3 regions of the Lentzea sp. HUAS TT2 genome follow, and region 2 is predicted to be linked to each of the others. Evidence: riboswitches for the same ligand, from Rfam matches in the RefSeq annotation. Region 2 holds a riboswitch; each other region holds the start of a gene.
What was found. Region 2 has a riboswitch for glycine ahead of gcvH (glycine cleavage system protein GcvH). Riboswitches for the same ligand answer to the same signal wherever they lie in the genome.
Positions count from the first base shown of each region.

Region 1: another riboswitch for glycine. It lies ahead of gcvT (glycine cleavage system aminomethyltransferase GcvT); the one in region 2 lies ahead of gcvH (glycine cleavage system protein GcvH).
Region 3: another riboswitch for glycine. It lies ahead of gcvP (aminomethyl-transferring glycine dehydrogenase); the one in region 2 lies ahead of gcvH (glycine cleavage system protein GcvH).

Region 1 covers NZ_CP196667.1:815,805-822,601, reverse strand. Annotated here, with positions in the region: gene ACSHWB_RS04190 (CaiB/BaiF CoA transferase family protein) at 1-631, shown strand, start outside; gene ACSHWB_RS04185 (hypothetical protein) at 969-1,148, shown strand; gene ACSHWB_RS04180 (transcriptional regulator) at 1,313-1,804, shown strand; gene ACSHWB_RS04175 (hypothetical protein) at 1,974-2,354, shown strand; gene ACSHWB_RS04170 (DUF3817 domain-containing protein) at 2,369-2,671, shown strand; glycine riboswitch at 2,717-2,822, shown strand; glycine riboswitch at 2,824-2,914, shown strand; gene gcvT (glycine cleavage system aminomethyltransferase GcvT) at 3,014-4,108, shown strand; gene glyA (serine hydroxymethyltransferase) at 4,122-5,387, shown strand; gene ACSHWB_RS04155 (COG4315 family predicted lipoprotein) at 5,555-6,232, opposite strand; gene ACSHWB_RS04150 (class I SAM-dependent methyltransferase) at 6,387-6,797, shown strand, end outside.
Region 2 covers NZ_CP196667.1:1,746,512-1,753,308, forward strand. Annotated here, with positions in the region: gene ACSHWB_RS08510 (winged helix-turn-helix transcriptional regulator) at 123-476, shown strand; gene ACSHWB_RS08515 (hypothetical protein) at 508-1,128, shown strand; gene ACSHWB_RS08520 (L-serine ammonia-lyase) at 1,115-2,479, opposite strand; gene gcvH (glycine cleavage system protein GcvH) at 2,524-2,907, opposite strand; glycine riboswitch at 2,972-3,064, opposite strand; gene ald (alanine dehydrogenase) at 3,288-4,400, shown strand; gene ACSHWB_RS08535 (TetR/AcrR family transcriptional regulator) at 4,456-5,136, opposite strand; gene ACSHWB_RS08540 (MFS transporter) at 5,146-6,594, opposite strand.
Region 3 covers NZ_CP196667.1:428,936-435,732, forward strand. Annotated here, with positions in the region: gene ACSHWB_RS02180 (maleylpyruvate isomerase family mycothiol-dependent enzyme) at 1-356, shown strand, start outside; gene ACSHWB_RS02185 (class I SAM-dependent methyltransferase) at 368-973, shown strand; gene ACSHWB_RS02190 (hypothetical protein) at 986-1,168, shown strand; gene gcvP (aminomethyl-transferring glycine dehydrogenase) at 1,217-4,108, opposite strand; glycine riboswitch at 4,158-4,253, opposite strand; glycine riboswitch at 4,257-4,352, opposite strand; gene ACSHWB_RS02200 (Clp protease N-terminal domain-containing protein) at 4,409-5,380, opposite strand; gene ACSHWB_RS02205 (MerR family transcriptional regulator) at 5,468-6,034, opposite strand; gene ACSHWB_RS02210 (bifunctional nuclease family protein) at 6,339-6,797, opposite strand, start outside.

The DNA of each region.
Region 1 (6,797 bases), 930 kb from region 2:
CCTCGGCGTGCTCGCCGCACTGTATGAACGGGAGCGCTCCGGGCGTGGCCAGGTCGTGGACACCGCGATGGTCGACGGGGCGGCGTTGCTGACGACGTTCCTGCACGGGATGCGGTCCGCGGGCATGTGGTCGGGCGGGCGCGGCGAGAACATGCTCGACGGTGGAGTGCCGTTCTACGACGTCTACGAGGCAGCGGACGGGCGGTACGTGGCCATCGGCGCGCTGGAGGAGAGGTTCTACGCCGACCTGGTGCGCGTGCTGGGCCTGGAGGACGCGCCCTCGCGCAACGATCCGGCGAACTGGCCTGAGCTGCGGGAACGCATCGCGGCGGCGGTGAAGACCCGGCCGCGGGACGAGTGGGCGGACCTCGCGCGGGACACGGACGCCTGCCTGGCCCCGGTGCTGACCCCCGCCGAGGCGGCACATCACCCGTACAACGCCGCACGCGACACTTTCGTGGACGTGTCGGGCTCGCCGCACCCGGCGCCGGCGCCTCGCTTCGACCGCACTCCCGCCACGGTTCCCACGGCTCCTGTTCCGACCGGAACGAACACCGATGAAGTGCTTGCCGACATGGGTGTGGCGGCCGACAGGATTATGGAACTGCGGCGGTCTGGAGTAATTGGATGAATGTTCGGGTGCGCATTAATAACGCCACGAGAGCGTGACAGTGCGTGATGGGGGGACTTCGGCATCCGGGTGAGGCCCGGTGCAACTGTCTCTCTTCCAAGCTGTGGGATGCGAGGGTGTCCGTGTTCACCTCGTGCCCAGGACATCGGCGCTGTTGACGCCCCTCTTTAGCCGCCATTCGGGTGACGTTGGCCGTCACGCAGGCGTGCGTGGCTGGTGGATCCTGGCACGACTTGGGCGTGGTCGTTGTTCATCGCAAGGGTGAATGAGGGACCATGACGGGTGACACGGGCGGTCCGCCGCCTGACCGGTGAACCACACGGACGGAGAGGTACCTGTGAACCTCAAGAAGGTGCTAGTGCTGGCGGGCGTCGCGCTGGTGCTGTTCCTCCTGATCACCCAGCCCGAGCAGTCCGCTTCGGCGGTGCAGCAGGTCCTCGGCTGGCTGCGTCAGGGCGCGGAGTCGATCATCACCTTCATCAGGAGCCTCTTCGGCACGGCCACCCCGCTCAGCTAGTGACGGTGGGTGATCTTCGGCCGTCTGCGTTGAGCCGGATGGGTGGAATGAGGCCAATCACGCACTGGTAACGGGTGTTCTGGGGATTCAGGGTCTGGCGATTGTCAGACCTACCGAATACCTTCCGCTGCAATGGCCGATCCCCGACCGACGAGGAGGCACATATGGTCGAGGACTCCGGGGTCCACGAGCTGTTGCAGCAGTGGGCGGCTGAACGGTCTGATGACGCAGAGATGCAGGAGGTGAACCGGATCAAGAACGCGTGGCTCGCGGAGGCTCCCCCCTCGGCGCCAGGCATCCCCGTGCAGCGGGGAGGCAGGAGCGGGTCGCGTGGCTTGGTCAAGGTCGACTCGGCGGATCCGGCCTACGTGGCCGCGATGCGCAAGCGGGCGCCGGAGGCACCCGAGGCACTGCTCGCCGCCGCGGCGAGCTACTGGCAGCTGGTGGGCGACGTCGCCGAGGCCGAGCAGTGGTGGGACGCGGGCATCAGCCCGTTGGACCAGCGCGCGCTCGACTACCGCGCGGCGGGTCTGTCTCCTGCCGATCTCGGGAGGCGCCTGGGACCGATGACGGTTCTCCAGCACCTTCGTCGTGGCTCCGCCGCGGCTTGGTGCGTTGCTCGTCTGCAGAGGCAGCGCCGGGACGGCGTGGCGTAGTGGACCGGGGCTCCACGATTGGGGCCCCCATGTTCGCGGAATGCGCTCACCTCGATCGCTTCGCGTGTCTTGTGGGGGCCAAGCCCCCACGCCCCAGCCGGGGGCGAGCCCCCGGATCCCCCACGGGGTGGCCTCCGTCAGGAGGCCTCACCCAAGTAGTGTTGAGGTCGTGCGCGGCCTCTTTACTCCCCAACGTGTGCTGATCGCGTTCGCCTGTGTGGCGGCGCTGGTCGCCTGTTGCGGACTCGCCTGGTGGCAGTGGCAGCGCTTCGAGTCCGCCAGCGGCACGTTCCAGAACCTCGGGTACGTGCTCCAGTGGCCGCTCTTCGGCCTCTTCCCCCTCTTCATGGTGTGGCGGTTCCGTCGTTTGGCACGCCAGCGCCGTGACGAGGAACTCGCACCGGAGCCGGTTGCGGCTGCTCCACGCCCAGTGGCTACCGTTGACGCCGTCAAACCCGCGCCTGTCGAGTACCTCGACGACGAAGAAGACGCGGAGCTCGCGGCCTACAACCGCATGCTCGCGAACCTCAACGCGCGGGACGGTCGTTGAGCGAAGGCGGGCAGATGAAGGGTGCGTTGACCCGGTTCAGGGTCATGGCTTACGTGGTCGGAGTCTTCCTGCTGCTCCTGGTCGTGGCGATGGTGCTCAAGTACGCCGCGGACATGGGCGGCGCGATGAAGGTCGTCGGCCCGATCCACGGCTTCCTCTACGCCATCTACCTGGTGATTTCCGTCGACCTGGCGCTCAAGCTCCGCTGGTCGATCAAGGGCACCCTGCTGGTGCTGCTCGCCGGCACCGTCCCGTTCCTGTCCTTCTGGGCGGAGCGCAAGGTGGTCGAGAAGACTGCGCAGGGCGTCCCGCTGTGACGTTTGGCCTGCTAGCGTCTGGGGCTGACAACTGAACACGGCCGTCGATGTCGCGCGGAAGAGACCCCTCGGGAGTTCGTTCATCCCGGGTGGGCGCCGAAGGAGCAATCCCTCCCCGGAATCTCTCAGGCACAGGTACCGCGCGACGAAGGCAACTCTGGAAAGCAGGCCCATCAGCGGCCTCGCCCACGGTGCAAGTCGCGCTCCGCGCGGCGAAGCTCTCAGGCTCATGACAGAGGGGGAGGCTCGCTCTAGTGAGGAGTCTCCGATGGACCGTGTCATTCTTCTGATGCCTCAGCCGGCCGCGTCCGGCTCTTCGGCGCACCCTGGAGGAGCGTTCTGATGTCCCGCCTCACGCCTCTGAACGCCGAGCACGAGCAGCTCGGCGCGATGTTCACCGACTTCGCGGGCTGGCGGATGCCGCTGCGCTACTCGTCAGAGCTCGCGGAGCACCACGCCGTGCGCACGACCGCGGGCCTGTTCGACCTCACGCACATGGGTGAGATCGTGCTGACCGGTCCGCAGGCCGGCGAGGCCCTCGACTACGCGCTGGTCGGCCACATCTCCGCGCTGGCCGTCGGCAAGGCCCGCTACACGATGATCACCCAGGCCGACGGCGGCGTGATCGACGACCTGATCGTGTACCGCCTGGGCGAGGAGGAGTTCATGGTCGTCGCGAACGCCTCGAACGCCGCCGTCGTGGCTGACGCGCTGGTCGAGCGCGCCGCCGGATTCGACACCGTCGTCACCGACTCCTCGACCGACTACGCGTTGATCGCGATCCAGGGCCCGAAGTCCGTCGAGATCCTGTCCGGCCTGACCGAGACGGACCTGGCGACGGTCAAGTACTACGCCTCGTACCCGTCCACGGTCGCCGGCGTCGACGCGCTGCTCGCCCGTACCGGCTACACCGGCGAGGAGGGCTTCGAGCTGTTCGTCGCGCCCGCCGACGCGCCGGCCGTCTGGGCGGCGCTGCTGTCCGCCGGTGAGGCGCACGAGCTCAAGCCGTGCGGTCTCGGCTGCCGCGACACGCTGCGTCTCGAAGCCGGGATGCCCTTGTACGGCAACGAGCTCACGACGTCGTTGACGCCGTACAACGCGAACCTGGGCCGCGTCGTGAAGCTCGACAAGCCCGGCGACTTCGTGGGCCGCGAAGCGCTGACCAAGGTGTCGGAGTCCGGTGTGGACTCGGTCCTGGTCGGACTGAAGACCCCCGAGCGCCGCGCACCGCGTCACGGTTACGCGGTGCTCAACGGCGACGAGGTCGTGGGCGAGGTGACGTCGGGCGCGCTGTCCCCGACCCTCGGCTACTCCGTCGCCATGGCCTACGTGACCCGTGCCAGCTCTGAGCCCGGCACCCCACTGCTGGTGGACGTCCGCGGCAAGAAGCAGGCCGTCGAGGTCGTCGCACTTCCGTTCTACAAGCGCGCCAAGTAGGGAGATTCTCCAGATGTCCGACCAGTTCAACGCTTCCCTCGCGGAGTACGACCCCGAGGTCGCCGAAGCCGTTGCGGCCGAGTTGGCGCGCCAGCAGGGCACTCTCGAGATGATCGCCTCGGAGAACTTCACGCCCGTGTCGGTGCTGCAGGCCCAGGGTTCCGTCCTCACGAACAAGTACGCCGAGGGCTACCCCGGCCGTCGCTACTACGGCGGCTGCGAGCACGTGGACGTCGTCGAGCGCCTCGCCATCGAGCGCATCAAGTCGCTCTTCGGCGCCGGCTTCGCGAACGTCCAGCCGCACTCGGGCGCGCAGGCCAACGCGGCCGCGATGTTCGCGCTGCTCCAGCCCGGCGACACGATCCTGGGCCTGGACCTCGCGCACGGCGGCCACCTGACGCACGGCATGCGCATCAACTTCTCCGGCAAGCTCTACAACGTCGTGCCGTACCACGTCGCGGACTCCGATGGCCGCGTCGACATGGCCGAGGTCGAGCGCCTCGCGACCGAGCACCGCCCGAAGCTGATCGTGGCCGGTTGGTCCGCCTACCCGCGCCAGCTGGACTTCGCCGAGTTCCGCCGCATCGCGGACTCGGTCGACGCCTACCTGATGGTCGACATGGCGCACTTCGCCGGCCTCGTCGCCGCCGACCTGCACCCGTCGCCCGTGCCGCACGCGCACGTCACGACGACCACGACCCACAAGACCCTCGGTGGTCCCCGTGGCGGCGTGATCCTGTCGAACGACGCCGACATCGCCAAGAAGATCAACTCGGCGGTGTTCCCCGGCCAGCAGGGCGGCCCGCTGGAGCACGTGATCGCGGCCAAGGCCGTGGCGTTCAAGCACGCCGCCTCGCCGGAGTTCGCCGACCGCCAGCGCCGCACGCTCGAGGGGTCGCGGATCCTGGCGGAGCGTCTGTCGCAGGCGGACGTCGCCGCGGCCGGCGTGAAGGTGCTCACCGGCGGCACGGACGTGCACCTGGTCCTCGTCGACCTGGTGAACTCCGAGCTCGACGGCAAGCAGGCCGAGGACGTGCTGCACCAGATCGGCATCACGGTCAACCGCAACGCCGTCCCGAACGACCCGCGTCCGCCGATGGTGACGTCCGGTCTGCGGATCGGCACGCCGGCGCTGGCCACCCGCGGGTTCGGCGAGGTGGACTTCATCGAGGTCGCCGACGTGATCGCGGAGGCCCTGAAGCCGGGCGCGGCGATCGACGAGCTGCGTGCGCGCGTCGAGGTGCTGGCGGCCAAGCACCCGCTGTACTCCACGCTCTGATCCGACAGACCGAAGGGGCGCCACCGGAGATCTGGTGGCGCCCCTTCGGCTTTGGTGACCCTGGGAGCGAAACGACGGGAACCCCGGCCCCTTCCCCAGGGCCGGGGTCTCACCGTGTCAGGGTGTCGTGTGTCTCAGAAGGACCGTCCTATCGGGATGCTTTGGGGTTACGCAGCCGGAACCGTCACACCAGGCGGGAGGCACTCGACGTTGCGCTTGCCGTTGGGCTGGATCACGAACCACGTGTTGCCGATGCCCTGGCCGGCCCACTTGCCCGGCGCCGGGTCCTTCGAGTACGTGTACAGGGCCCAACCGTCGATGGCGACCTGCTTCTTGCCGTCAGCGCGGGTGATCAGCGAGACCAGCTTCGAGTCGACGCCCTCCAGCTGAGGGATCGTCTCCGCGAGCATCGGGGGCCACGTCACGGCGCACTGGTCGTTGCAGTTGGACTTGCCTTCCGGCTTCGGGACGTCCTTGTCGAAGCGGTAAAGGGTGCGGCCATCGCCGTCCTGGACGACCTGGCCCATCTTGTCCACGCTCTTGCCGACCAGCCTCAACGTGCTGACCGGGGCTGCTGCTGGGGGCTGCGCCGCAGGGGGCTGCGCGGCCGGGACTACCGGGGCCTGCTGCTGGGCAGGGGTTTCGGGGGCTTGCGCAGGCTCCTGGAGCACCGGGGGCTGACCCACGTCGCCGTAGTCACCGAGGACGCCCAGATCGGTTTCGGTTTGTGCCACCGGCTTGGAGTTCGTGCCACTGCCAGTGGCGCTCCAGACACCCAGACCCAGCACAACTGCCAGTCCCGCGGCGAGCCCGATGGCAATGCGGTTACGTCGGATCACACTCATGTCCTCCTCGTCCATCCGTTCGCTCTATCGAGGCCATACGGCCCGGGTTGCGTCTCGGTTCAGAAACGAACCGAACCTCCTTCCGTCTCGAACGTCTGGCGGAGTCAGGTCACGCAGGAGGTGCAGGGTGGTCGTCGCTGGTCAGCTGGCGGGAATGGCCGAACGGGTGCTGGGTGCGCCGTTGCCGATCGGATTTCGAGCCTGGGACGGAAGCGTCGCCGGGCCGCAGGACGGCACGGTGCTCGTGATCCGCTCCCGCGACGCGTTGCGGAGGCTCGTCTGGAGCCCGAACGAACTGGGGCTCGCGCGCGCGTACGTGAGCGGGGAGCTCGACGTGGAGGGTGATCTCGCCGAGGGGCTCTCCCAGATCTGGGGGCTCGTGCGGCGGGGAGTAACCCGCCGGCCTCGGATCTCGGAGGTCGCGAAGCTCGCGTTGCAACTGAAGGTGCTCGGCCGCAACCCGGACGCGCCGAAGGAGGAGGCACGGCTGCGGGGTGCGTTGCACACCAAGAGCCGCGACCGTGATGCCATTTCGCACCACTACGATCTGAGCAACGCGTTCTAC
Region 2 (6,797 bases):
GATCCCCTTGCTCGAAGCAGGTCAGAACGCGACCTGGCCGTTCTGAGGTGTGGGAGCTCTCCTGACGCGGAGAGCTCTCACACTTACTTTCAGTTAGCGTTTTGACCAGGTATGATGCCGACATGGACTACAACGTGTTCGCGAAAGCGTGCCCGTCGCGTCCCACGCTGGAGCACATCACCGGCAGGTGGGGCAGCCTGACGCTGACCGCGCTCGCCGACGGTCAGCTGCGCTTCAACGAGCTGCGCCGCCGCGTCGACGGGGTCAGCGAGAAGATGCTGTCCCAGACGTTGCAGGCGCTGGAGCGGGACGGTCTCGTGCACCGCGAGGCCCAGAACACGAACCCGCCGCGCGTCGACTACAGCCTCACGCCGCTGGGCCGCGACACGGCCGAGCGGCTGCTGTCGTTGATCCACCTGCTGGAGGGCCGGATGCCTGAGGTGCTCGAGGCGCAGAAGGCGTACGACGCCCGGTAATCCGCTTGTCCCGGCTGCTTAACCTGGCTGCATGAACGGCTGTTTGCGCTGCTGGAACCAAGCCGAGCTGGACCAGCTCGACGGGGATCCGGCGCTGGTTCCTGACGACCTCCTGCGGAAGTTCGCGAGGGAGGTCTACGACCACTTCGACCAGGACGAGTACGAACTCGCCTGGCGCCGTTTCGCGCCCAGGATCGTCGGCATGCTGGACCACACCCCCGAGAGCTGGCTCACCCAAGGCCTGACGTGGGCAGGGGTGTCCCGCTGGCCGGAGAACGAGCAGATCGCGCTGCGATCGCTGCTCACCGAGACCGTCGTCCGCGCCGCCGGCAACGAGGAGCGCAGGCTAGAGGTCGCCGAGCTGATCTGGGCCGCGGCCCAGATGGATCAGGACGTGAGCCCGTGGCTGCGCGTCGTCGACGGCCTTCCCCCGGCGGTCGTCGCGGAGCTCGCCCGGGACTGGTCCTACGACTTGCTGGCCGGCAGCGGACGGTCCGCCGCCAGTTGGGATCTCTGGCCGGAGCCCGGCGACCCGATCCGGGAGTGGCTGCTCACCGCCTCACTGCGCGCCCGTCTGTCCGAAGTGGATGGCGAGAGCGCGCAGTGGGCGGTGTACCAGATCGACATGCTGGCGGACGTCAGCACTCGATGACGTTCACGGCGAGTCCGCCGCGAGCCGTCTCCTTGTACTTCACCGACATGTCCTTGCCGGTGTCCCGCATGGTCTTGATGACCTTGTCCAGCGAGACGAAGTGCGAGCCGTCGCCGCGCAAGGCCATGCGCACGGCCGTGATGGCCTTGATCGACGCGACCGCGTTGCGTTCGATGCACGGGATCTGCACCAGCCCGCCGATCGGGTCGCACGTCAGGCCGAGGTTGTGCTCCATGGCGATCTCGGCGGCGTTCTCGACCTGTTCGGGGGTGCCGCCGAGCACCTCGGCGAGACCTCCGGCGGCCATCGAGCAGGCCGAGCCGACCTCTCCCTGGCAGCCGACCTCGGCGCCGGAGATGGACGCGTTCTCCTTGAACAGCACGCCGATCGCACCTGCCGTCAGGAGGAAGCGAACCACGCCGTCGTCGGACGCCCCTGGCACGAACTTCGTGTAGTAGTGCAGGACCGCCGGGACGATGCCGGCCGCGCCGTTGGTCGGTGCGGTGACGACACGGCCGCCCGCCGCGTTCTCCTCGTTGACCGCCAGCGCGAAGAGGGTCACCCAGTCCATGACCCGCAACGGGTCGGTGACGAAGTGCTCCTTCTCCAGCGTCTTGCGCATCTCGGCGGCACGCCGGCGGACCTTCAGGCCGCCGGGCAGGACGCCGTGCTCGTTGCAGCCGCGTTCGACGCATTCCTGCATGACGTGCCAGATGTGCAGAAGTCCTTGGCGGACCTCGGCTTCCGTGCGCCACGACAGCTCGTTGGCCATCATGATCTCGCTGATCGACAGGCCGGTCTCGCGACACCGCGCGAGGAGCTCGTCGCCGGTCAGGAACGGATGTGCCAGCGGCGTCGAGTCCGGCTTGATGCGGTCGGTGCCCGACGCGTTCTCGTCGACGACGAAACCGCCGCCGATCGAGTAGTAGACGGCGTGCTCGACCGGCTTGCCGCCGGCGAACGCCTCGAAGCTCATCCCGTTGGGGTGCAACGGGAGTGACTTGCGGCGGTGCATGACGAGGTCGCGGTCGTGCACGAAGCCGATCTCATGCGCACCGCCGAGCTTGAGCCGTCCGCCGGAGATGATCTCCTCGACGCGGTGGGCCGCGGCGGTGGGATCGACTTCCTCCGGGTGGTTGCCTTCGAGGCCCAGGAACACGGCCTTGGGGCTGCCGTGACCGTGACCGGTCGCACCCAGTGAGCCGAACAGCTCGACGTGCACGCGGTCCACTTCGGACACACGCGCGCCGAGCTTCTCGACGAACATCGCGGCCGCGCGCATCGGGCCGACCGTGTGCGAGCTGGACGGTCCGATGCCGACGGAGAAGAGGTCGAAAACGCTGATCGCCACTGATCAGTCCTTCGTGGTGGTGGGGCGGTCAGTCATGCCCAGAATCAACTGCTCTGCGTGAGTTCGGCGTACTTCGCCGCCGTGAGCAGGTTCTCGGCCGACTCGACGCGGACCTTGAACAGCCAGCCGGCGCCGTACGGGTCGCTGTTCACGATCGCCGGGTCGTCCACGACGGCGCTGTTGACCTCGATCACCTCACCGGTGACGGGCGAGAACAGGTCGCTGACGGACTTGGTGGACTCCAGCTCGCCGCAGACCGCGTTGGTGACGACCTTGGCACCGACGTCGGGCAGCTGGACGAAGACGATGTCACCGAGCGCATCAGCGGCGTACTCGGTGATTCCGCAGGTCAGCGGGTCCTGGGTGCCCGGCGTCCAGTCGACCCACTCGTGCTCGGCGGTGTAGAGCAGGTTCTCGGGGAACTCCACGGCGACGACTCCTCTGGCTGTGACGGGTCAGGAAACTTGCGCCCCCTCCGCCGTGCAGAGTTGCCTACCCCGAGCGGTCTTGCTGCCTGAGAGTGTGCGGGAGCTTGCCCCTTCGGCGCCCCGACCGGTTCGTCGAGGTCTCTCCCACTCGGGTTCTGACGCTTGCGCGCCGCGGCCGGTGTTCAGTTCTCGGCGCGAACGCTATGTGCGCCCCCGCCGAGTGTCAACGCGAGACGGTCGACCCGAACGCGAACGAGGCTCAGGTCGCTCTGTCCTAGATGAACAACCAGAGGGGTACCGGATAGTGCGAACCGCACAGTGACATGACCTTGCGACTGGCCCACATTATGAGATGTCGGCCACCGAACGGAGGAGTCATCGTGCGGATCGCAGTTCCCCGCGAGATCAAGAACCACGAGTACCGCGTCGCTCTCACGCCTGCCGGTGCGCACGAACTGACCAGCCGCGGGCACGACGTGTACGTCGAGCAGGGCGCCGGTCTCGGTTCCGCGATCACCGACGAGGAGTACCTCGCCGCGGGCGCCAAGATCCTCCCGACCGCCGACGACGTGTGGGCGGAAGGTGACCTGGTTCTCAAGGTCAAGGAGCCGATCGCCGAGGAGTACCCCCGTCTCCGCGCCGGCCAGACCCTCTTCACGTACCTGCACCTCGCCGCCGACAAGCCGCTGACCGAGGCGCTGCTCGCGTCCGGCACCACGGCCATCGCCTACGAGACCGTGCAGCTGCCGAACCGCTCGCTGCCGCTGCTCGCCCCGATGTCCGAGGTCGCGGGCCGCCTGGCCCCGCAGGTCGGCGCGTACTCGTTGATGAAGCCCTCCGGTGGCCGCGGCGTGCTGCCCGGCGGCGTCCCCGGTGTCGCCCCTGCCCGCGTGGTCGTCATCGGCGGTGGCGTGGCCGGCGTCAACGCCGCCACCATCGCCGTCGGCATGGGCGCGGACGTGCAGATCCTCGACACCAACGTCGACCGCCTGCGCCAGATCGACGCCCAGTTCCAGGGCCGTCTGCGCACGCTGGCCTCGAACTCGTTCGCCATCGAGCAGGCCGTCCGCGAGGCCGACCTGGTCATCGGCGCCGTGCTCGTCCCCGGTGCCGCGGCCCCGAAGCTCGTGTCGAACGCGCTCGTCGCGGACATGAAGCCGGGTTCGGTACTCGTCGACATCGCCATCGACCAGGGCGGTTGCTTCGAGGACTCCCGCGCCACCACGCACGCCGAGCCGACCTACGAGGTCCACAACTCGGTGTTCTACTGCGTCGCGAACATGCCGGGCGCCGTCCCGCGCACCTCGACCTACGCGCTGACCAACGTGACGCTGCCGTACGCGGTCGCGCTGGCCGACAAGGGCTGGGAGAAGGCGCTCAAGGACGACCGTTCGTTGGCCCTGGGCCTGAACGTGCACGCCGGTCTGCTGACCAACGGCCCGGTGGCCGAGGCGACCGGCCTGCTGCACACGCCGCTGGAGTCCGTGGTCTGAAAGCCAACTGAATGAATGAGGCCCCCGCACGCGTCAATCGCTGCGGGGGTTTCGCCTATCTGAGGGCCTCGACGCGCGCCTTGATGCCGTCGATCACGCAGTCGAGGCCGAACTCGAACTGCCCCTCCAGCGACCACAGCTCCGGTTCGTCCAGCATCCTGACGTAGTTCGGGTGCTTCTCCCGGTACAGGTCCGCGATCTTCGGCAGGTCCGGCGGCGGCGAGTCCATGCCGCCGCGCGCCACGAAGTTGACCTCGGCGATCGCGTACCCGATGGCGAAACTGGAGATCGTCGAGATCGACCGCGCCGCCGCGGGCAGCGACAGACCTGCCCTCGTCATCGGTTCGAACATCGCGTCGCTCATCGCCACGGCCTTCGGGCCGATGCTGTTGAACTCGCCGATGCCCCGGACCCACCACGGGTGCTTGTGCGCGAGATGACGCATCGCGTGCATCATCGCGCGCACAGCCGTCTCCCAGTCGTCCTCGGGGCCCGGCAGCGGGAACTCGCCGTAGATCTCGTCCAGGCAGAGCTCGATCAGCGCGTCCTTGGTCGGCACGTGCCAGTACAGCGACATGGGCGCCGCGCCCAGTTCCGCCGCGAGCTTGCGCATGGAGAGCTTCTGCATGCCGTCCCGGTCCAGCATCTCCAGCGCCTTGCGGACGATCGCCTCCCGGCTCAGGCCGAGGGGCTGACCGCTGCTGGGCCTGGGCTTGCCGAACCACACGCTCTCCACAGGCCGATCCTAGGCACGCCGCAGCAGCACGCTGGCCACAACACCTCCCAGGAACACGGCGATCGCCCCGATCGCGAGGCTCACGCTCATGCCGTTGGAGAACGCCTCGCGCACGACGGTGATGTCCGCGCCGCTGTGCAGCGCCTCGCTCAAAGACCGTCCTGGAACGCCGTCCGGCAGCGAGGCCACGAACCGCGCCGACAGCAGCGCGCCGAGCACCGCGATGCCGAACGAGGAGCCCAGCTCGGTCAGCGTGCCCGACAGCCCGGACGCGATGCCGGCGCGTTCCGGCGGGATCGAGCCCATCAGCGCGTTGACCGCGACCGGTTGGGACACACCGACACCCACGCCGATCAGGATCAGACCGGCCAGCGTCGGCGGGTAGGTCGTGCCGATCGACAGCAATGCCACGCCGGCCGCGACGATCGTCATGCCGAGCAGCATCGCCGTGCCCGCGCCGAGCTTGATCACCAGCTGTCCCAACGTGTTGCTGGTGACGAGCAACGCGATCGCCATCGGCGCCACCCGCACACCCGCCTCCAACGGGCTGTAGCCGAGCACGCCCTGAAGGTGTTGTGTCAGCAGGAAGAGCGAGCCCGCCATGCCGAACGCGGCGAGCACGCCCGACGCCACCGCGCCGGTGAAGCGGCGGTTCCGGAAGAACCCGAGGTCGAGCATCGGGTCGGCGGTGTGCCGTTCCCACAGGGCAAAACCCGTCATCGTGACCAGGCCGATCACGACCGGAACGCCGAACTCCGAGGAGCCGAACCCGTGCTCCGGCACCTCGATCACCGCGTACACGATCGACACCATGCCGATGATCGACAGGATCGAGCCGAGCACGTCCGGCTTGCGCACGGCCGGGTCCTTGGACTCCGGTACCAGCATCACCACGGCCGCGATCGCGAGGACCGCCACCGGCACGTTGATCAGGAACACCGAGCCCCACCAGAAGTGCTTGATCAGCGCGCCGCCGATCACCGGCCCCGCCGCGAAGCCGAGGCTCGTGACGGCGGCCCAGATGCCGATGGCCTTCGGGCGTTCCCTGTCGTCGAACAGCTGCATCAGCACGGCCAGCGTGCCCGGCATCAGCACCGCGGCGCCGATGCCCATGAACCCGCGTGCCGCGATCAGCGCCTCGGACAAACCCGCGTAGGCCGCGACCGCGCTGCCCGTGCCGAACAGGACCAGGCCTGCCAGCAGTGCGCGCTTGCGGCCGAACCTGTCGCTGAGCGACCCGGTCGTGAGCAGCAGGCCCGCCAGCGCCAGCGAGTAGGCGTTGATCATCCACTGGATGTCCGCGGTGCTGGCGTCCAGGCCGGTGGAGATCGACGGGATCGCCACGTTGAGCACGGTGTTGTCCAGCACCACGACCATCACGGACAGGCAGAGCACGCCGAGCACCGCCCAGCGCTGGGGATGCGGGTGCACCCCGGTCTTCTCAATCGTCGAAGTCATGTTCCTCCCCCTTACGGTGTACGAGGAACTTACAGCGTACGAGAGGGCGGGACGCAACGGGATTTCGCGCAGAGCGAGCGCAAGTACATGCGGAGCAAAAGGAGGAAGAAAGCCCGGGGGCGCGGGGGTGTCCCCCGATAAGCACTGCGGGCTCTGGCGAAATCGACCAAAGGTCGATGCGCCAGAGCCCGCCACGTAAAGGG
Region 3 (6,797 bases), 1.3 Mb from region 2:
TGTCCGAGGTGATCGCGCACGAGCACGATCTCCGCGCGGCACTGGGGATCGCGGGCGATCGGGACGGCGCCGAGGTGCGCTCGGCACTGGTGCGGCCGTTGCAGCAGCTCGACCAGCGGATGCGGGAGAACGACGTGCCGGCGTTGCGGATCACGCTGGAGCACGGGGACCGCGTGCTCGGGCACGGCGAGCCGGCCGGGACGCTGCGGACGACGTCGTTCGAGCTGCTGCGGGCCATCGGCGGGCGGCGCTCTGCCGACCAGATCAAGGCGCTGGACTGGGACGGCGACCCGGACGTCTGGATCTCCTCGCTGGCCTTGTTCGGACGGCACCGGCCGGAGCCGTTCGAGGAGTAACTTCCCTCGGCGTGGACGACTGGCTCACCGACACCCGCGACTCCTACGACACGGTCGCGATCAGCTATGCCGAGCAGACGCGCGACCTCCTGGACGGCCTGCCGCACCTGCGGGCGGCGCTGCGGCTGTTCGCGGAGGAGGTGCGCGGTCCCGTCGCGGACGTCGGCTGCGGACCCGGCGCCATCACGGCGCTGCTGGACGGGCTCGGCGTGGACGCGTTCGGGATCGACCTCTCCCCCGCGATGATCGCGCTGGCCCGGCGGAACCACCCAGGGCTGCGGTTCGAGGTGGGGTCGATGACCGAACCGCTCCCAGACCAGGTCGGCGGGATCATCGCCTGGTGGTCGTTGATCCACGTGCCGGACGAGCTGGTGCCCGTGGTGTTCGGGCACTTCCGGGATGCGCTGCGGCCGGACGGGTTGCTGCAGCTCGGTTTCCACGTCGGCGACGAGTCGCGGTTGAAGACGCAGGGCTACGGCGGGCATCCGATGCGCGTGCACGTCCACCTGCGAAAGCCCGAGCGGGTCGCGGCGTGGCTGCGGGAGGCCGGGTTCACCGTCGAGGCGCAGTGGCTGCTCGGCGAGGACGGTGCGGTCGTGTTCGCACGGCGCGGGTGAGACCATTCGGCCGTGTCAGATGAACAGACGTGCCAGCGTTGTGGCGAGCCGGTGGAGCTGGAGAAGGAAGACTTCGAGCTGTTCGAGCGGATGCACCCCGACTGCTTCCACTTCGCGTTCGAGCACGACCTGAACAAGCCGGGCATCAGCGCCGACGAGAACTGCGGCGACGACGCCTGTCCCGTCGGGGCATGAAAAACGGGCGCACCCCCGAGTGCGCCCGTTTCCCCTCACGACCTCAGATCAGCTGCTGTACGCCGAGAGCGGCGGGCAAGAGCAGACCAGGTTGCGGTCGCCCTTCGCGCCGTCGATGCGGCGGACCGGCGGCCAGATCTTCGGAGCACCTGTACCGGCCGGGAACACGGCCTCCTCGCGGGTGTACGGGTGGTTCCACTCGCCCACGGTCACGCAGGCCGCGGTGTGCGGGGCGTTGCGCAGCGGGTTGTCCTCGACGGACCACTCGCCGGCGCCGACCTTGTCGATCTCGCCCTTGATGGCGATCATCGCGTCGATGAACCTGTCGATCTCGGCCAGGTCCTCGGACTCGGTCGGCTCGACCATCAGGGTGCCGGCGACAGGGAACGACATCGTCGGGGCGTGCAGGCCGTAGTCCGCGAGGCGCTTGGCCACGTCGTCCACCGTCACGCCGGTGGCCTTGGTGATCGGGCGCAGGTCGAGGATGCACTCGTGGGCCACGAAGCCGCCCTCGCCGGTGTAGAGGACCGGGTAGTGCTCGTCCAGGCGGCGGGCCACGTAGTTCGCGGCGGCCACGGCGGTCAGGGTCGCGCGGCGCAGGCCGTCGCCGCCCATCATGCGCACGTACGCCCACGAGATCGGCAGGATCGACGCGGAACCCCACGGGGCAGCGCTGATCGGGCCGACGCCCGTGGCGGGGCCGGCGGTCGGCTGCAGCGGGTGGTTCGGCAGGAACGGGGCGAGGTGGGACTTCACGCCGATCGGGCCGACGCCGGGGCCACCGCCGCCGTGCGGGATGCAGAACGTCTTGTGCAGGTTCAGGTGCGAGACGTCCGAGCCGAACTTGCCGTAGCGGGCCAGGCCAATGAGCGCGTTGAGGTTCGCGCCGTCGACGTACACCTGGCCGCCAGCGTCGTGGACCAGGCCGCAGACCTCGCGGACGGTGTCCTCGTACACGCCGTGGGTCGACGGGTAGGTGATCATGATCGCGGCGAGGTCGTCGGCGTGCTCGGCGACCGTGGAACGCAGGTGGCCCATGTCGATGTTGCCCTTGTCGTCGCACTTCACGACGACGACGCGCATGCCGGCCATGACGGCGGACGCGGCGTTGGTGCCGTGCGCGGACGACGGGATCAGGCAGACGTCGCGGTCGGCGTTGCCGTTCGCGCGGTGGTAGGCGCGGATCGCCAGCAGGCCGGCGAACTCACCCTGCGAACCGGCGTTGGGCTGCAACGACACCGCGTCGTAGCCGGTGACCTCGGCGAGCCAGGCCTCCAGGTCCGAGACGATCTTCAGCAGACCGGCGGCGTCCTCGACGGGCGCGAACGGGTGCAGCGTCGAGAACTCCGGCCACGTGATGGACTCCATCTCCGCGGTGGCGTTCAGCTTCATCGTGCAGGAGCCGAGCGGGATCATGCTGCGGTCCAGCGCGACGTCCTTGTCCGACAATGCGCGCAGGTAGCGCAGCAGCGCGGTCTCGGAGCGGTGCGCGTGGAAGACCGGGTGGGTCAGGTAGTCCGAGGTGCGGCGCAGGTCGGCCGGGATGGCGTCGGCGGTGTCGCCGTCGATCGCGTCCACATCGGACCCGGTGACGCCGAACGCCTCCCACACCGCGACGATGTGCGCGCGCGTGGTCTTCTCGTCGCAAGCGATTGCGACGACGTCGTCGTCGACCTTGCGGAGGTTGATGCCGGCCTCGCGCGCCTTCGCGACGACAGCGGCGGCCTGCCCCTCGACCCGCACCTGGACGGTGTCGAAGAACTCGCCGTGCACGACCTCGAGACCGGCCTCGCACAGGCCCGTGGCGAGCACGGTGGCCAGGCGGTGCACGCGGGTCGCGATCGACCGCAGGCCCTCGGGACCGTGGTAGACGGCGTACATGGACGCGATCACGGCCAGCAGCACCTGCGCGGTGCAGATGTTCGACGTGGCCTTCTCGCGGCGGATGTGCTGCTCGCGCGTCTGCAGCGCGAGGCGGTAGGCCAGCGAGCCGTCGGAGTCGACGGAGACACCGACGAGACGGCCGGGCAGCTGACGCTCCAGACCGGACCGGACGGCCATGTACCCGGCGTGCGGGCCACCGAAGCCGATCGGCACGCCGAAGCGCTGCGTGGTGCCGACGACGACGTCCGCGCCGATCTCACCGGGAGCGCGCAGCAGCGTCAGAGAAAGAAGATCGGCGACGACGACGGCCTGTGCACCGGCGGCGTGGATCTCCTCGATCAACGCGGCCTGGTCGCGCACGACACCGGAGGCGCCGGGGTAGGACAGCAGCACGCCGAAGAAGTCACCGCCGAGGCCGAGACCCTCGATGCCCTGCGACAGGTCGGCGACGACGATCTCGATGCCCAGCGGCTCGGCGCGCGTCTCGATGACGGCCAGCGTCTGCGGCAGCGTGTCGGAGTCGATGACGAACTTGTTCGACTTGGACTTGCCCGCGCGGCGCACCAGCGTCATCGCCTCGGCGGCGGCGGTCGACTCGTCCAGCATGGACGCGTTCGCGACCGGCAGGCCCGTCAGGTCGCCGACCATCGTCTGGAAGTTCAGCAGCGCTTCAAGACGGCCCTGCGAGATCTCCGGCTGGTACGGCGTGTACGCGGTGTACCAGGCGGGCGACTCCAGCACGTTGCGCAGGATCACGCCCGGCGTCACGGTGTCGTAGTAGCCCAGGCCGATCATCTGCGTCATCGGGCGGTTCTGGGACGCGAGCTCGCGCAGCTCCGCGAGCGCCTCGGTCTCGGTGGCCGGGGCGGGCAGGTCCAGCACGAGGTCGCGCTCGTGAATGGACGAAGGCACCGCGTGCTGAGCCAGCTCCTCGAGCGACCCGACGCCGATGACGTCGAGGATGCGCGCGAGTTCGGCGGGGCGCGGACCGACGTGGCGGTCGGCGAACGGGGTGCCGTGCTCGAGAGCGGCGAGCGGAATGCGGTCCTGCGTCATCAAACGCCTCCGGGGTGGCTGCGGGCACACGGGTCCTGTGCCCTCCCCGCTCTGTCCGTACCCGATGTCGGGCGCCTGAGAGGTTCACCCACAACAGAGTGGGCTTTCACCGTCGGCGGGATCCCGGGGGATCCACTTTCCAGAGGCGTCTCGCTCAGCGGTCCTGGTTGCCTGAGAGGTTCCCGGGGAGGGACTTGCTCCTTCGGCGCCGGGCTCGAAACCCGGTCTCTCCCGCCTGAGTTCAGCGACTACCCGAGAAGAATACCCGCAGGCAGCCCACCTAGTCCCTAGGGACGCGACCTACATCTCAGCACCGAGACCGCTCAACGCCCCCGCGACGGGGTCCGCCGGGTCGTCGCGCACCGCCACGAGCAGGTGCGTGGTGCCCACGACGGCGTCTCCGCGCCGTGCCGCGACGAGCTTCGCCCGTTCCATCGCACGCTCCACCGCGCCACCGCTGACGGGCAACGCGGCCGGGTCCACCCCCGCCGCGCGCAACGCCGCCGCGCCACCCGACTCGAACTCCGGCTTCAGCCTCCGGCCCGCCGCCGTCAGCTGGTGGTCGACCGTCAGCACCGCCGCCACCAGGTCCCGCGACGAGACGTCCCGCCGCGCGGCCGCGGCCAGTCGTCCTGCCTCGTTGCGCACGACGGTCAGCACTGGCCCGCCCAGCCCCTGACCGCGCGCGACCCAGCGCACCAGCCAGCGCACGTACCCGCCGCCGGACTCCCCCTCCAACGCCCCCGCCTTGCGCAGCAACCGCACGGCGGGCGCCTCCTCGACCTCCGCGTGGGGCCGCGCGGCATCGGCGCGCACCGCGGCGGCCGTCGCCTCGACGTCCACGCCGCGCAACAGGAACAGGTCGGCGGCACGCCCGGATCGCTGCCCCAGCAACGCGAGGGAGAGGTGGGTCGTGGTCAGCACGCCGTCGCCGGCCAGGGCGATCGCCGCGAGCAGACACTCCTCCAGCGCGCGGCTGACGGGTGGCACGGTCTCGAGGACCAAGCGGTCGCAGGCGATGTTCACCAACGCCGTGACGTCCGGATGAGCCTCGGGAACGACGCCACCGTCGTCGTCGGCCCAGTGCTCCGGCCCCCGCGCCATCGCCTGTGCCCGCAGCGACTTCACGCCGAGCTTGCGGCCGGGTCCGATGGTGTCGATCAGCGAGATCAGCAGGTTCTCGGTGCCGAGGAAGCCGAACTCCAGCCGGAGAGCGCGCTGCGTCGCCGCTTCCAGCACCTTCACGACCTGATAGGAGGCGGTGTGCGTCATACCGGCAACGCTAGGGAGCAGCGGGCTGCCTGCGCTGCTGCCGACCGGCCATGGAGGACCGCCGGTCGGCCACGATCATCGGGCCGGTCAGCCGGTGGCGCGCTCGCGACGCCGGCGGGTCAGCTCGTCCTCGGTCATCGGCGCGATCTCGACACCGTCCGCGCGTTCTGCGGGGAACTCGTGGATCGTGCCGGAGATCTCCCGCATCGCACCGCTCACCGCGATGCCGAACACGCCCTGACCGCCCTGCAGCAGATCGACGACCTCTTCGGGCGAGGTGCACTCGTAGACCGTCGTGCCGTCGGAGAAGAGCGTGATGCGCGCCAGGTCCTGCACGCCGCGGCGGCGCAGGTGGTCGACCGCCACGCGGATGTTCTGCAACGAGACACCGGTGTCCAGCAGCCGCTTCACGACCTTGAGCACCAGGATGTCCTTGAAGGAGTACAACCGCTGGCTCCCGGAGCCGTGCGCCATCCTTATCGTCGGCGCGACCAGCCCGGTCCTTGCCCAGTAGTCGAGCTGCCGGTACGTGATGCCCGCGATCTGGCACGCCGCGGGCCCTCGGTAACCGACCAGCTCGTCCGGCAGCGAGGAGTCCGGGAACAGTTCACCCTGCAGCCCGGATTCGGCCCTCAAGGGCGCTTCCTCGACCACGCCTGCCTCCCCTCGGAACGGCCACGAAACTCATGACCGTCAAGCCGCTGCGTCCACTCTCGTGAAGCAGCGACGTCCACTCGAGTTCGACGGTAAGACCGGTCCGAGGGCAGGTCAACGCGACGCGCGGGGAGTTGCGACCCTCAACCTCAAGTGGAGAGTCATACCGTCACCCGAACTGGGACGTTCAGGTGACGTTTAGTGATCGTTTAGCGGTCATAACGACCGTAAGTAGTCCGATCGAGGGACGTCCAAACGAACTGCCTCACGGTCCATACAAGACGGAGTGCGACACACCTGAAATCTAGGTGTCGGCGCCCCTGAAGTCTTCGGGGGAGATCGAGTCGAGGAACTCGCGGAACTTCTCCACCTCGTCCTCCTGCTCGTCCGGGATGATGAGGCCCGCCTCGGCCAGCACGGACTCCTCCGCGTGGATCGGCACGCCCACCCGCAACGCCAGCGCCACCGAGTCAGAAGGCCGCGCGGAGACCCGCACGTCGCCGTCGAACACGAGCTCCGCGAAGAAGGTGCCCTCCTGCAGGTCGGTGATCCGAACCTGTTCGAGGTTGCGTCCCAGCGCCCCGATGATGTCCTTGAGGAGATCATGGGTGAGCGGACGAGCCGGGCGCACGCCCTGCTGCTCCAGTGCGATCGCCGTGGCCTCGACACTGCCGATCCAGATCGGCAGGTACCGCTCGCCCTCGGTTTCGCGAAGAAGAAGGATCGGCTGGTTCTGGGGCAGCTCCACCCGCACGCCGACGAC